DNA from 2 places in the Albidovulum salinarum genome. Region 2 is predicted to be linked to the other one. Evidence: riboswitches for the same ligand, from Rfam matches in the RefSeq annotation. Region 2 holds a riboswitch; the other holds the start of a gene.

Region 1 (7,441 bases), on a different contig from region 2:
GCTGGCGGCATCGCCGACCGCTTTCTTGATCCGGGCCACATGGGCCACGTCTTCCCGAACCGACCGCTTGCCGATCTTCAGCTTGAAGATGTTGTGGCGACGGGTCTCGATCATCTCCTCCGCTTCGGCGATATCCGTGTCGGAATTGCCCGAGGCCAGCGTCCAGGCGACGGGAAGCTTTTCATGCACGGCACCGCCAAAGAGCTGCGAGACGGGCACACCAAGGCGCTTTCCGAGGCCGTCCCAAAGCGCGATTTCCACCGCCGCCTTGGCGATGCGGTTTCCCTTCACCAGCCTGCCAATCAGCTGGATGGCGCCATTCACATCATTGCCGTCACGCCCCAGAAGCGCCGGAGAGATGTAGGTGGCGATGGCGGATTGGATGCTCTCGGGGCTTTCCGCGCCGTAGCTCAGGCCGCCGATGGTCGTGCCTTCGCCGATCCCTTCGGAACCATCCGCGAACCGGATCTTCACCAGGACAGCCGTCTGCGTCCGCATCGTGGCCATGGAAAGCACATGGCCGCGGATAGTCGGGACATCGAGGATCATGGTCTCGATCTGGTCGATCTTGGTCACGGAGTTCACCACATCTGCAGGTTTCATTGGGTGGCAGATTGCCCATCCCGGCTGGATTCTGTCGATGATTGGAGGGGTCTTGGTTGATACCCTGGTAAGATGCGATCGGCGATCAACGGGCGGGGCTGGCGCGAGAAACACGCCTTCAGGTGCCGCCAATGGCGACGTCTGACACGCAATACCAGGATGTGTGCTTGGTGGTAACGCTCGCGGGCTGCGCTTCAGAAATCGACCTCGACCGCCACGCCCTTCTTGACCGCGAGATCGACGGCGGCCGAGGCCACGGCGAGGTCCTGCAGCCCGACGCCGGTGCCGTCGAAGAGCGTGATCTCGTCCTCGCTCGTCCGGCCCGGATGGTCGCCGTTGATGACCCGGCCGATCTCGACGATGTCGGCCTCGGCGATCAGCCCCTCGGCGATCGCGTGCTGCGCCTCGCCGATGGTGACGGATTGCGCCACCTCGTCGGTGAAGACCCTTGCGCGGGCGAGGAGCGCGGGCTCGACCTCCTGCTTGCCCTTGGTGTCGGTGCCCATGCAGGCGAGATGCGTGCCGGGCGCCACATGCGCCGCCATCAGCGAGGCGGCGGGCGAGGAGGTGACGGTGACGATCACCTCGGCCTCGGTCATCCGCTCCAGCGGCACCGCCTCGAAGGGAAGGCCGAGCTCGGCCGCGACCGCGCCGAGCTTCGGCAGCATCTCGGGATGGTAGTTCCAGGCGATGACCCGCTCGAAGTCCCGCACGCGCGCCGCGGCGCGCAGCTGGAACTGCGCCTGATGCCCGGCCCCGACCATGCCCAGGACCTTCGCATCCTTCCGCGCCAGCCGGTCGACCGAGATCGCCGCCGCCGCCGCCGTGCGGAGCGCGGTCAGGAGATTGCCCCCCACCACCGCCGTCGGCCGCCCGCTCTCGGGATCGAAGAGGAACACGGTCGACTGGTGGTTCGGCATGCCGCGCCCGGCATTGCCGGGGAAGTAGCCGCCCGACTTCACCCCCATCACCGCGCCCTTGCGGTCGAGCCCGGACTTGAACCCGTATTGCCGCCCCTCGCCGAGCGCCTCGCGGATCACCGGGAAGTTCACGGCCTCTCCGCGCGCCATCGCGGCGAAGACCTCCTCGACGGCGGCGAAGGCGGCCTCGGGCGAGACCAGCGCGGCGATTTCGGATTCGGGAACGATGAGCATGGACGGAACCTCGGGTATGCGGGTGTCGGTACGATCTGTGTACGCGTGCTGCACGTTCGCTGCACGCGTTCCGGACGCCGGTGTCAGTAGGCCTTGCCGCGGGCCGAGACCGGCCAGACCGTCTCGACCTTGCCGCCCCTGACGCCGACATACCAGTCATGGACATTCGCGGTCGGGTCGCAGTGGCCCGGCACGAGCCGGAGCTTGTCGCCCACCTTGAGCACACCCTTCGGGTCCTCGATGACGCCATGCTCGTCCGAGCACTTGATGTATTTCACATCGCTCCGACCGTGGATCACCGGCAGGCCGCTGTCGACCGACTGCGCCTTGAGACCCGCATCGCAGATCGCCTTGTCGGGCTTGGTGTGGCTCATCACCTGGGTCAGGATGAAGAAGGCGTTCTCCCACTCGCCCGCGTCGATCCGCTTGCCCTCCTTGTCGAGGATGCGGCCGTAATCGGCATCCATGAAGGCGTAGGAGCCACACTGTAGCTCGTTGTAAACCCCTGAATTGCTTTCGAAATAGTAAGACCCGGTGCCGCCGCCCGAGACCAGTTCCGGCGCGAGCCCCACGGCCTTCAGCCCCTCGACCGCGTCCTTGACCATGGCGATGGCCACGTCGAGCTTGGCCTTGCGGTCCTCGTACCTGTCCATGTGCTGCATCGCGCCCTGGTAGGCCTGGATGCCGGTGAACCTGAGGTTCGGGGCCGCGTCCACGGCCTTGGCGATGGCGACGACGTCCTCGGTTCTGGTCACCCCGCAGCGCCCGGCGCCGCAGTCGATCTCGACGAAGACCTCAAGCTCGGTGCCATGCTTCACCGCGGCCTGCGACAGCTCCGCCACATTGGCGATGTCGTCGACGCAGACGATGATGCGGGAGCCGAGTTTCGGCAGTTGCGCCAGCCGGTCGATCTTCGCCGGATCGCGCACCTGGTTGGAGACGAGCACATCCCTGATGCCGCCCCGGACGAACACTTCCGCCTCGCTAACCTTCTGACAACACACGCCAATCGCGCCGCCGAGCTTCTCCTGCAGCTTCGCCACGTCGACCGACTTGTGCATCTTCCCGTGGACCCGGTGGCGCATCCCGTGCGCCTTGGCATAGTCGCCCATCTTCCGGATGTTGCGCTCCAGCGCGTCGAGGTCGAGCACCAGGCAGGGGGTCTGGATGTCCTTTTCGTCCATGCCGGGCTTGGCCGGGATGTCGTAGCCGACCTCGAGCCGGTCGATATTCACGGGTGCGTTCATCTTAACCTCCTCAGCCCTTCATCCAGGGCAGTCTGTCCAGATCGACATTGCCGCCGGTGATGATCACGCCGACGCGCTTGCCTTTGAATACATTCGGGTTTTTCAGGATCGTGGCGAGCGGGACCGCCGAGGACGGCTCCATCACCACGCGCAGGTGCTTCCAGGTGAGCTTCATCGCGTCGACGATCTCGGGGTCGGACGCGGTGAGGATGTCGCTGACATGGGTCTTCACGAAGTGCCAGGTCAGGTCCTTCAGCGGCACGAGGAGCCCGTCGGCGACGGTCTTCGGCGCGTCGTCCGCGATGATGTGGCCGGCCTTGAAGCTGCGGTAGGCGTCGTCGGCCTGTTCCGGCTCGGCGGCGATGACTTTCGTTTCCGGCGCCAGCGTCGACAGCGTCAGGCAGGTGCCCGAGATCATGCCGCCGCCGCCGATCGGCGCGACCACCATGTCGAGACCGTCGGTCTGCTCGATCATCTCCTTCGCGCAGGTCCCCTGCCCCGCGATCACGCGCGGGTCGTTGTAGGGATGCACGAAATCGCCCCCCGTCTCGGCCTGCACCTTCGCGAAGGTCGCCTCGCGCGACGAGGTCGAGGGCTCGCATTCGGTGATCTTGCCGCCGTAGCGCCGCACCGTGTCCTTCTTGGCCTGCGGCGCGGAATGCGGCATGACCACGTTGCAGGGGATGCCGCGCAGCATCGCCGCGTAGCTGAGGCACGAGGCATGGTTGCCGGAAGAGTGCGTGGCGACGCCCTTCTTCGCCCGTTCGTCATCCAGCCCGAACACCGCGTTGGTGGCACCGCGCACCTTGAAGGCGCCCGGCTCCTGGAAGTTCTCGCACTTGAAGAACAGCTCTGCGCCCGTCAACTCGTTGAGGTAGTCCGAGGTGCGGATCTGCGTGCGGCGGATATAGGGCTTGATCCGCTCATGCGCCGCCAGCATGTCCTCGTATGTCGGAATATACATCAAACCGCCCCCTGCGCAGCGAGCGGCATCGCCGCGTAGCTAGCTGTTGCTACCCCCTTGTTGACCGTCTTGGAGGTTGCGACCCGCTCCGCCACCATTTCAGCGGTGACGGCAGACAGCGTCCAGCCGAGATGTCCGTGCCCGGTATTGTAGAACACGCGGTCACGCACCCCCTGCCCGACCTTGGGCATCATGTTCGGCATCATCGGGCGCAGGCCAGCCCAGGGAATCGCGTGCTCGGTGCTGACACCCGGAAAGAAGCGCTCGCACCACTTCACCAGCGGACGGATCCGGTCGTCGCGGATATCGAGGTTGTAGCCATTGAACTCTGCCGTGCCCGCGATTCGGAACCGGTCCTTTCCCAGACGGCTGGTGACGACCTTGGCTTCGTCGTCCAGAAGGCTGATCCATGGTGCAGCGCTCTGGCTGTCCTCGTCGTCCAGACGCACGGTGATCGAATAGCCCTTGACCGGATAAACATTCACACGGTCGCCCAGTTGCGCCGCGAGTGAGCGGCTTTCGACGCCGGCACAGAGAACGATAGCGTTGAAGATCTCGGTCTGGCTTTCATTGTTGCGGCTCCAGGTCAGACGAACTTCGTTTCCGTCGACCCTGATCGACTCGACATTGGTGCCGAACTGCAAAACGGCGCCCTGCTTCTCGATCGACTTGGCGAGACCCGTCGTGTAGCGGTGTATGTCGCCGGTGAAGTCGCTTTCGGTGTAGTAGCCGCCATAGAAATCGCCGCTAATCGCGGGCTCGATCTGGCGCACCTCTTCGGGTGCCACGGCGCGGCGGTCGAGTCCGCCCTCGGCCAGCAGCTTGCTGACCTCGGTGGCGTGATCGAATTCCGACTTCTTGGTGTAGATGTGCAGGATGCCGCGGTTTTCACAGTCGAAACCGAACCCGTGGCGCTCAGCCTTCTCCTTCAAGAGCCCGCGCGCCGCGATCGCCATCCGGGTCGTCTCGACGGTGTTGGCGCGGTATTGCGGGATCGATGCGACGAATTCTGCCATCCAGCTGTACTTGTGCCAGCTGGGCTTGGGATTCACCAGAAGCGGTGCGCCCCGGGTCATCATCCACTTCATACCCTTCAAGACCGTGGACCAGCGATTCCACGTCTCTGCGTTCGAGGCCGAGAGCTGTCCGCCATTGGCGAAGGAGGTCTGCATCGCCGCATAACGGTTGCGGTCAAACAAGGTGACGTCGTATCCCCGGTCAATCAGGCTCGACGCGGTCGTAACGCCGGTGATCCCGGCGCCGATAACGGCAATTCTGGTCATGGTGTCCTCCCGCGACCCAAGGTTTCGTCCTGCCGGATGGCAGGTCCAATCCCCTCTGTCGCGAGGCGCGAATTGCGGTTCGCAGCGCGCTCCAGATCGCCGCGCCGATCACAGTCCTTTTGCCTGAGAGGTTCCGGGGGGTTGCTCCTTCGGCGCCGACGATATCGGCCTCTCCTGTGACAGCTTGGTAGGCTCCTTGCCTTGTAGATTCAATTTAGTATCATGTCAATACTATTTCACTCAATAACTATACTGGCTGATTTTCGGATAGGGCAGAACGGTATTCCTCCGACGTCACCCAGCTACCCAAGCGGTCTAGGATCTCGTTGAGCGCGCGGAGTTCCTGAGCAGAGAGTGGGTCTGTCAGGATGACCTCGAGGCGGTCTGAAACCCGCTTGGCGACCTGACGAACTTCCTTCCCACCGTCGGTCGTCGAAAGAAGGAAGACGCGCGCATCCTCGCTTGAGTTTTCCCGCACAATCAAACCAGCGCCGAGAAGATTCTGAATGATTCTCGAAGTCAAACTTCTTTCAAAACCAGTAACTTTCGCGATTTCCGCGAACGTTGTCCCGGGCGTATCGTCGATCAGTCGCAAGACCCGAAGATCCCTGATCCGACAGCCTGTCTCCTTCAGGAAGATCTCGTCATTGGCGGTGATGGCCTCTTGGGCGACAATGTTGAGCCTGTATGTGAGGCGCTCGTTCCTGAAGGTCTTGTTGGTTTGCGTCACGTGTTCACCTTTCTCTGAGCCCAATATCGAAAAGGTATCATCTATTACCCTGATCTCCGCAAGAAATAATCTTACTAAGAAACTATCTTGATTGGCAAGTATTTGTGTGCAATATTCTCATACTGAGATCAACTGGAGGGTTCGTAGATGTTTGCCGAGTGGTATGAAAGCCAGCGCAGCACCTCCGAAGACTGGCTGAAGGATTTGCACCGGCATCCTGAAACCGGCTTTGAAGAGGTCCGCACCGCCGCCTTCGTGGCTGACCGCCTGACGGAATTCGGTTTCGAGGTCGAAACGGGAATCGGTGGGACCGGAGTCGTGGGAACGCTGCATGGCATCGGCACCGATAAAGCGAATCCCGGCCGTTGCATCGCGTTCCGCGCCGAACTGGATGCCCTACCGATGACAGAAAAGGCCGATGTACCCTATGCGTCCGAAGACCCGCAGCGCTTCCATGGCTGCGGACACGATGGCCATACCGTTACGGCGCTCACTGCAGCCGCTTATCTGGCGCGGCATCGTGATTTCGAAGGAACGGTGCGATTTGTCTTCCAGCCAGCGGAGGAACTGCTGACTGGCGCGCGCGCAATGATTGCAGATGGCCTGCTTAAACAGTTTCCCTGCGACGAGATCTACGCGCTCCACAACCTTCCGGGTCTTCCGGCCGGTCATGTGGGCGTACCGGCGAGCGCGGCGCTGTCCTCGGCCGACAACATCGACATAACGATTCGTGCCAACGGCGCACATGGTTCGATGCCACACACCGGCGAAGATGCCATCGCCGCCGCTGCACATTTCATCACCACCGTGCAGCAGGCCGCGACACGTGTCGTCGATGCGCGGGACGCAGGCGTGATTTCGTTCGGCCTGCTCCGGGGCGGAACGGCTCGGAACATTCTGCCCGAGTCCACAAGGATAGAGGGCACCATGCGCACCACTGCCCCCGAAGTGCGGGACCGTTTGGCCAAAATGCTGCAGGACGCCGCGCGCGCCACTGAGTTGGTCTTCGGTGTCTTGGTCGAAATGAATATCGCCAAAATTGCACCGGTCACGCTCAACGACCCCACGTGTGTTGCGGCAGCAATTGCTTCGGCCAATCGCGTTGTCGGCGCCGAGAAGGTTATGGAAAACGCACGCAGCCTCATGGCCTCCGAAGATTTTGCGGAGCTCTCGGGCCGGGTGCCCGGTGCATACCTCTTCGTGGGACAGGACGGTTACGCACCGCACCACCCCAAGTACGCCTTCGATCCGGAGATCATTCCGATCGGGGCCGCCATCTTTGCCGACCTGGCCAAGCATCGCACGAGCAAGTCACTCAATTCTCATCCACTTACCTGATCAAGGCTAGTATCATCCCAGGGAGGATCCAGATGATCACGTTCACCACCAAAATGCTTCGGGGCGCCATTACAGCCACGGCCCTGATGACCGCCACGGCACCGCTCGCCAGTGCCGAGGTT
Region 2 (7,441 bases):
TTCGATCTCGCCCACTGCCGCGCCATCGAACGTATAGGCGAAGTCGGCGGCAAGGTCCGCGGGCAGGCGTGCGTCGACGCCTCCGCCGATTTCCTCGTCCGGCGTGAAGGCGATGCGGATCGGCCCGTGCGGGATGGAGGGATTGGCGAGGAGATGCCGCGCCGCGCTCATGATCACGGCGACACCGGCCTTGTCGTCGGCGCCGAGCAGGGTCGTGCCGCTCGCCGTGATGATGTCATGGCCGGACTTTTCGCCGAGATAGGGCGAGATGTCTGGCGAGAGCGTGAGCCCCGGCGCGTCGGCAAAGCTGATCGCGCCGCCATTGTAGTTGCGGTGGACGACCGGCTTCACCCCGGCCGCGTGGAACTGCGGCGCGGTATCGACATGGGCGAGCAGGCCGATCACCGGCGCGCCCTCGGCGGTGGCCGGGATCGTGGCGAGCACCGCGCCATAATCGGTGAGCCGCACCTCCGAGGCGCCGATCCCGGTCAGTTCGGCGAGGAGCAGGCGCTGGAGGTCGAGCTGGATCGCGGTGCTGGGCTTGGTGCCCGTATTCTCGTCACTCTGTGTGTCGATGGCGGCGTAGCGCACAAGGCGCTCTTCGAGTTCACGGTCGAAGTCGGTTCTCATCACACATTCTCCGGGATCACGCCTTGCGGCGGGTCAGGCCAAGGACGTCGACATGGTCGTCGGTGAGCCGGCGCTCGGCGGCGCTGGTCTTCTGGTGACGTGTGTAATGCGGCGCGGCGCGGTCGTCGAGGATCGCGGTCCAGCTCGTGGTCGTGGCAAAGAAGCGGGCGACGCCCGCCTCGCCGAACTCGCGCAGGAAGCCCTGCACCACCGTATCGAGATAGCTCAGGAGGATCGGGTGGTCGTTCGCCGGCAATCCGTGCGCCGCGTCGACGGCGTAGATTTCTACCCGGTCGGCCCAGCCCGGCGTCGTGGTCAGGTGGTCATGCAGAAGGGGGTGGCGCAGGTAGGCAGCCTCGCGCTGGTCGAGAAGCGCCCAGTCGTCGCGCGGCACGGCGGCAACGAGGCCGTCGATCTCGGTCGCGGCCGGCTCGGCGGAGAGGTAGGGCCAGGGGCGGAGCCGCGTGTGCCGCCAGACCCGGCGCCAGCCCGCGAGCCGCGCCGGTTCGCCGGGCGCATAGTCATGCGTCGCCCGGTTCACGAGCGAGCCATAGCCGAAAAAAGCGGGGTGTCTGTCGCCGGTCACAGGTCGCCTATGGAACAGAAATGTCGGTCGGGCAAGCATATTGCGGCGGCTCGCGGGTGCGCGCAACAATGTATCCCATTGTATACCCTATTGCCAGACGCCCCAAGATTCGGGTATTCAAACCGTGTCAGATCGGGAGAATCCGGTGGGGTCGGGGACCCCGGCCGGTGCCGAAGGAGCAACCGCCCCGGTAAACTCTCAGGCGCAAGGACCGTTCTGACAGTGGAACTCTGGAGAGACCCCGGGACGGGGCGCCGAAGGGATAACGATCTCAGGCGAAAGGACAGAGGGGGCATCGGAAGGGTGGGGTTGACCACCCGGGGCGATGCCGGACAGCATGAACCGGCGTGAAGAAGGGAGGACGGCATGACCGACCTGAAACGTACGGTTCTTTTCGACCTGCACGGCGAGCTTGGCGGCAAGATGGTGCCCTTCGCGGGCTACGAGATGCCGGTGCAGTACCCGATGGGGGTGATGAAGGAGCATCTCTTCACCCGCGCCCATGCCGGGCTCTTCGACGTGAGCCACATGGGCCAGATCCTGATGACCGCGAAATCGGGCCGGGTCGAGGATGCTGCGCTGGCGCTGGAGCGGCTGGTGCCGGTCGACATTCTCGGGCTGAAGGAAGGCCGCCAGCGCTACGCGCTCTTCACCAACGACAACGGCGGGATCCAGGACGACCTGATGGTCGCCAATCGCGGCGATCACCTCTTTCTCGTCGTCAATGCCGCCTGCAAGGACGCCGATTTCGCGCATCTGAAGGCGCATCTCGGCGCCGATTGCGATATCGGCATGGTCGAAGACCGGGCGCTCGTCGCGTTGCAGGGGCCGGAGGCCGAGACGGCGCTCGCCCGGCTGTTGCCGGATGTGGTCGAGATGGCGTTCATGGATGTTGCCATTCGCCACTGGGACAGCGCCGAACTCTGGATCTCGCGGTCGGGCTATACCGGCGAGGACGGGTTCGAGATCTCGGTGCCGAACAAATTCGCCGAAAGCTTCGTGCGCAGGCTTCTCGACATGGAGGAGGTCGCGCCGATCGGGCTCGGCGCGCGCGACTCGCTGCGTCTCGAGGCCGGCATGTGCCTTTACGGGCATGACATCGACGAGGGCACGAGCCCGGTCGAGGGCAACCTGACCTGGGCGATCCAGAAGGCGCGCCGCGCGGGCGGTGCCCGCGAGGGCGGGTTCCCCGGTGCAGGCCGTATCCTGAAGGAACTGGCCGGGGGGGCATCGCGCCGTCGCGTGGGGCTGCGTCCCGAAGGCCGGGCGCCGATGCGCGAGGGGACCGAGGTCTTCGCCGGTCCCGAGGGCGGGGACCCGATCGGCAAGATCACCTCGGGCGGTTTCGGCCCCTCGATCGAGGCGCCGATGGCGATGGCCTATCTGCCGGCCGATCTCTCCGAAGGCACGACGGTTTACGGCGAGGTCAGGGGCAAGCGCCTTCCTGCCGTGATCGCGCCGATGCCGTTCCAGCCCAACCGTTACAAACGTTAACCAGCAGGGGAAAAGACCCATGAAATATACCGAAGACCATGAATGGCTCCGCGTCGAGGGCGATCACGTCGTCGTCGGAATCACCGACCATGCCTCCGAACAGCTCGGCGATGTTGTCTTCGTCGAACTGCCCGAGCCGGGCACGAGCGTGTCGAAGGGCGATGAGATCGTGGTGATCGAGAGCGTCAAGGCCGCTTCCGATATCGCGGCGCCCTTAGACGGCGAGATCGTCGAGGTCAATTCCGACGTCGCCGACAATCCCGGCATGGTGAACGAGGACCCGACCGGCAAGGCCTGGTTCTTCAAGATGAAGGTGGCCGACCTCTCCGCGCTCGACGGTCTGATGGACGAGGCCGCTTACAAGGAAATGATCGGATAAGGACGCGGACAATGCCCTTCACCCCCACCGACTACCTGCCCTACGACTTCGCCAACCGCCGCCACATCGGCCCGTCTCCGGCAGAGATGGAGGAGATGTTCAAGGTGCTGGGGGTGAAGGACCTCGACGAGCTGATCGACCAGACCGTGCCGAAATCGCTCCGGCAGGAAAAGCCGCTCGACTTCGGCAAGGCCAAGTCGGAACGCGAGCTTCTGTGGTTCATGCGCCAGGTCGCGAAGAAGAACGCGGTCTTCACCTCGATGATCGGACAGGGCTTCTACGGCACCGTCTGCCCGCCGGCGATCCAGCGGAACATCCTCGAAAACCCCGCCTGGTACACGGCCTACACGCCCTACCAGCCGGAGATTTCGCAAGGTCGCCTCGAGGCGCTTCTGAACTTCCAGACGATGGTCTGCGACATGACCGGGCTCGAGATCGCCAATGCCTCGCTTCTTGACGAGGCGACTGCGGCGGCCGAGGCGATGACGATGGCGCAGCGCACGTCGAAATCGAAGGCAACGGCCTTCTTCATCGACGAGAACTGCCATCCGCAGAATATCGAGGTGATGAAGGTTCGGGCCGCGCCCATCGGCATCGAGATCATCGTCGGCGACCCCGAGACGGTCGAGGCCGACAAGGTCTTCGGCGCGATCTTCCAGTATCCCGGCACCTACGGTCACCTCACTGACTTCACGCCCCATATCGCGAAATTGCACGAGACGGGCGCGCTCGGCATCGTCATCGCCGACATCATGGCGCTGACGCTCCTGAAGGAGCCGGGCGCGATGGGCGCGGACATCGCCGTCGGTTCCACCCAGCGCTTCGGCATCCCGATGGGCTTCGGCGGGCCGTCGGCCGCCTACATGGCCTGCAAGGACGCGCACAAGCGCAACATGCCCGGCCGGATCGTTGGTGTCTCCATCGACGCGCAGGGCGGCAAGGCCTATCGCCTTTCGTTGCAGACCCGCGAGCAGCATATCCGGCGCGAGAAGGCCACGTCGAACGTCTGCACCGCGCAGGCGCTTCTCGCCAACATGGCCTCGTTCTACGCGGTCTATCACGGGCCCGAAGGCCTTAGGGCCATCGGCCAGCGTATTCACCGCAAGACGGTGCGCGTCGCGCGCGGGCTGGAGGCGGCGGGCTACAAGGTCGAGCCGAAGGAGTTCTTCGACACGATCACCGTCGACGTCGGCGCGATGCAGGGCGCGGTCCTGAAGGCGGCGCGTGACGAGCGCATCAACCTGCGCAAGATCGGCACCACGAAGGTCGGCATCTCGATCGACGAGACCACCCGGCGGCTGACGATCGAACGGCTTTGGCGCGCATTCGGGATCGACCAGAAGGACGACGACCTCAAGCACCATTTCCGGATCTCCGACTCGCTCGTCCGGACCTCGGATTACCTCACGCATCCGGTCTTCCATATGAACCGGGCCGAGACCGAGATGATGCGCTACATGCGCCGGCTGGCTGACCGCGATCTCGCGCTCGACCGGGCGATGATCCCGCTCGGGTCGTGCACGATGAAGCTCAATGCCGCGGCCGAGATGATGCCGATTACCTGGCCTGAGTTTTCGAACCTCCACCCCTTCGCGCCCTCCGACCAGACCGAGGGCTATGCCGAGCTGTTCCGTGACCTGTCGGAGAAACTCTGCGAGATCACCGGCTATGACGCGATGAGCTTGCAGCCGAATTCGGGGGCCCAAGGGGAATATGCGGGGCTCCTGACCATCGCCGCCTATCACAAGGCGCGTGGCGAAGGGCATCGAAACATCTGCATCATCCCGGTCTCGGCGCATGGCACCAACCCCGCTTCGGCGCAGATGGCGGGGATGAAGGTGGTCGTGGTGAAATCGGCCGAAAACGGCGATATCGACCTCGAGGATTTCCGCGCCAAGGCGGAAGCGGCGGGCGAAAACCTCGCGGCCTGCATGATCACCTATCCCTCGACCCACGGCGTCTTCGAGGAGACGGTGCGGGAAATTTGCAAGATCACCCATGACCACGGCGGGCAGGTTTATATCGACGGCGCCAACATGAACGCGATGGTGGGCCTCGTGCGACCGGGCGATCTCGGCGGCGATGTCAGCCACCTCAACCTGCACAAGACCTTCTGCATCCCGCACGGCGGCGGCGGACCGGGCATGGGGCCGATCGGCGTCAAGGCGCATCTCGCGCCCCACCTGCCGGGCCATCCGATGACCGGCGGCGAGGAAGGGCCGGTGTCGGCCGCACCTTGGGGCTCGGCCTCGATTCTGCCGATCTCCTGGGCCTATGTCCTGATGATGGGCGGCAAGGGGCTGACGCAGGCGACGAAGGTTGCGATCCTCAACGCCAACTACATCGCGAAACGACTGGAGGGCGCCTACGGCATCCTCTTCACCGGCCGCAACGGGCGCGTCGCGCATGAGTGTATCCTCGACACGCGGCCCTACGCCGAGAGCGCCCACGTGACCGTGGACGATATCGCCAAGCGGCTGATCGACAACGGCTTCCACGCGCCGACGATGAGCTGGCCGGTTGCGGGCACGCTGATGGTCGAGCCGACCGAGTCCGAAACTAAGGCCGAGCTCGACCGGTTCGTCACCGCGATGCTGTCGATCCGCGACGAGATCGCGGCGATCGAGAAGGGCGAGATCGACGCGGAGAACAACCCGCTGAAGCACGCGCCGCACACGGTGAACGCGCTGATCGGGGACTGGGACCGGCCCTACAGCCGCGAACAGGGTTGCTTCCCGCCGGGCGCCTTCCGGGTCGACAAGTACTGGCCGCCGGTGGGCCGGGTCGACAACGTCTATGGCGACCGCCACCTCGTATGCATCTGTCCGCCGGTCGAGAGCTACGCCGACGCGGCGGAGTGAAAATCGGGGCCCCGCGGGGCCCCGATGCCTTCGGCGAGGATGTTTGAAGCAAGATGAAGGGGCAGGCTTGAAACAGGGCCTGCCCCTTCTGATATATTCCGAGAGGCGAATGTGAGGTGGGCGATGGCGGAGACTGTCAAGCTGACGTGTGTGACCTGCGGGCAGGCCAACCGGGTTCCGGGGGCGCGGTTTGCCGAGGGGCCGAAATGCGGCTCGTGCGGCGATCCGCTGGTCACCGGCAAGGTGGCCGAGCTCGACGTGGCGGCGCATGACCGGATGGTGCGGGGCGACGAGTTGCCGCTTGTCGTCGACTACTGGGCGCCCTGGTGCGGCCCCTGCCGGATGATGGCGCCGGAATTCGCCAAGGCGGCCCAGGCGCTGAAGGGGCGGGCGCGATTCGCAAAGATCAACACGCAGGACTTTCCGGCGGTGTCGCAGCGGCTCGGCATCCGCGGGATTCCGCTTCTGATCCTCTGGCATCGCGGCCGCGAGGTGGCGCGGCTCCCCGGTGCGCGGCCCGCCGCCGAGATCGAGGCCTTCGTCCGCTCGCAGGCCGGGGTGGCGGTCTGAAAAATCTCGCCAGGGGGCTTGCGGTCGCTTGACAATGGTCCGGCGCTGCGCCAAATACGCCGCCGGTGCGGGGCAGTAGCTCAGTTGGGAGAGCGCGTCGTTCGCAATGACGAGGTCAGGGGTTCGATCCCCCTCTGCTCCACCAAACACCCCGAGGTTGAAGATGAACCGATGGCGCCCGAGCCGGGCGCCACGCTTCCCGGCATCATGCCGCGTTGAGAACCGCGTCACGGCTAAAAGCCTCAGGGGCGATGGGCAAATCCCGCCTGCTGTCCTTGCCCGTCCGAACGCTGTCTCACGAAAGCGACGTCCGCCATCCGCGAGCCTTCCGTCTGCGATTTCCGTCGGTTGCCGTCCGCCGACCGCTCCAAGCTGCGGGGTAACCGCATGAGCGCAGCACACGGTATCGGAGAATCGATCTTCCCAGCTCGCGGTATGCGAGGGGGCAGCTGCGGCCGCCGATATTGGAAACAACGAGCCCGACTGGGAGCGGACCGTCGCGTGATCCGTTCAAAAACATGAAAAAAAACGAAACGTGAATGGAATAGGCCGCCGGAGCGCCCCATTTAGGTGTAAAATGAACCACAGAGGACAGCAACCAACGGAAAAGAACGGACGAAACCCTATCTGAGCAAAACAGGAACACGAAAATGGAGATCTTTGATCGGTTCGCAGATGAGTATGGACGCACGAAGCTCGTAGAGATGACCTTGCAGGACTACCTGCTTGGATGTCGCGAAGACGAAGGGATGCGCGCCACGGCGGCGGAGAGAATGGTGGCGGCGATCGGCGAGCCGGAGTTTGTCGATACCAGCCAGGACCAGCGCCTCAGCCGGATTTTTCTCAATCGGACGATCAAGAGATACAAGCCCTTCCGCGACCTCTACGGCATCGAAGAGACGATCGAGCGCATCGTCGGAT

What was found. Region 2 has a riboswitch for glycine ahead of gcvT (glycine cleavage system aminomethyltransferase GcvT). Riboswitches for the same ligand answer to the same signal wherever they lie in the genome.
Region 1: linked by a shared signal. The riboswitch ahead of OEZ60_RS13430 (D-amino acid dehydrogenase) and the one ahead of gcvT (glycine cleavage system aminomethyltransferase GcvT) in region 2 are both predicted to bind glycine.

The regions. Positions count from the first base shown of each region.
Region 1 covers NZ_JAOVQO010000012.1:35,411-42,851, forward strand. Annotated here, with positions in the region: gene OEZ60_RS13410 (muconate/chloromuconate family cycloisomerase) at 1-735, opposite strand, end outside; gene bhcD (iminosuccinate reductase BhcD) at 798-1,757, opposite strand; gene bhcC (3-hydroxy-D-aspartate aldolase BhcC) at 1,841-3,004, opposite strand; gene bhcB (beta-hydroxyaspartate dehydratase BhcB) at 3,015-3,968, opposite strand; gene OEZ60_RS13430 (D-amino acid dehydrogenase) at 3,968-5,251, opposite strand; glycine riboswitch at 5,353-5,438, opposite strand; gene OEZ60_RS13435 (MarR family winged helix-turn-helix transcriptional regulator) at 5,499-5,981, opposite strand; gene OEZ60_RS13440 (amidohydrolase) at 6,129-7,319, shown strand; gene OEZ60_RS13445 (TRAP transporter substrate-binding protein) at 7,352-7,441, shown strand, end outside.
Region 2 covers NZ_JAOVQO010000016.1:30,689-38,129, forward strand. Annotated here, with positions in the region: gene pepT (peptidase T) at 1-630, opposite strand, end outside; gene OEZ60_RS16275 (gamma-glutamylcyclotransferase family protein) at 647-1,216, opposite strand; glycine riboswitch at 1,340-1,440, shown strand; gene gcvT (glycine cleavage system aminomethyltransferase GcvT) at 1,583-2,710, shown strand; gene gcvH (glycine cleavage system protein GcvH) at 2,730-3,089, shown strand; gene gcvP (aminomethyl-transferring glycine dehydrogenase) at 3,101-5,950, shown strand; gene trxC (thioredoxin TrxC) at 6,074-6,520, shown strand; tRNA gene OEZ60_RS16300 (tRNA-Ala) at 6,590-6,665, shown strand; gene OEZ60_RS16305 (PrkA family serine protein kinase) at 7,171-7,441, shown strand, end outside.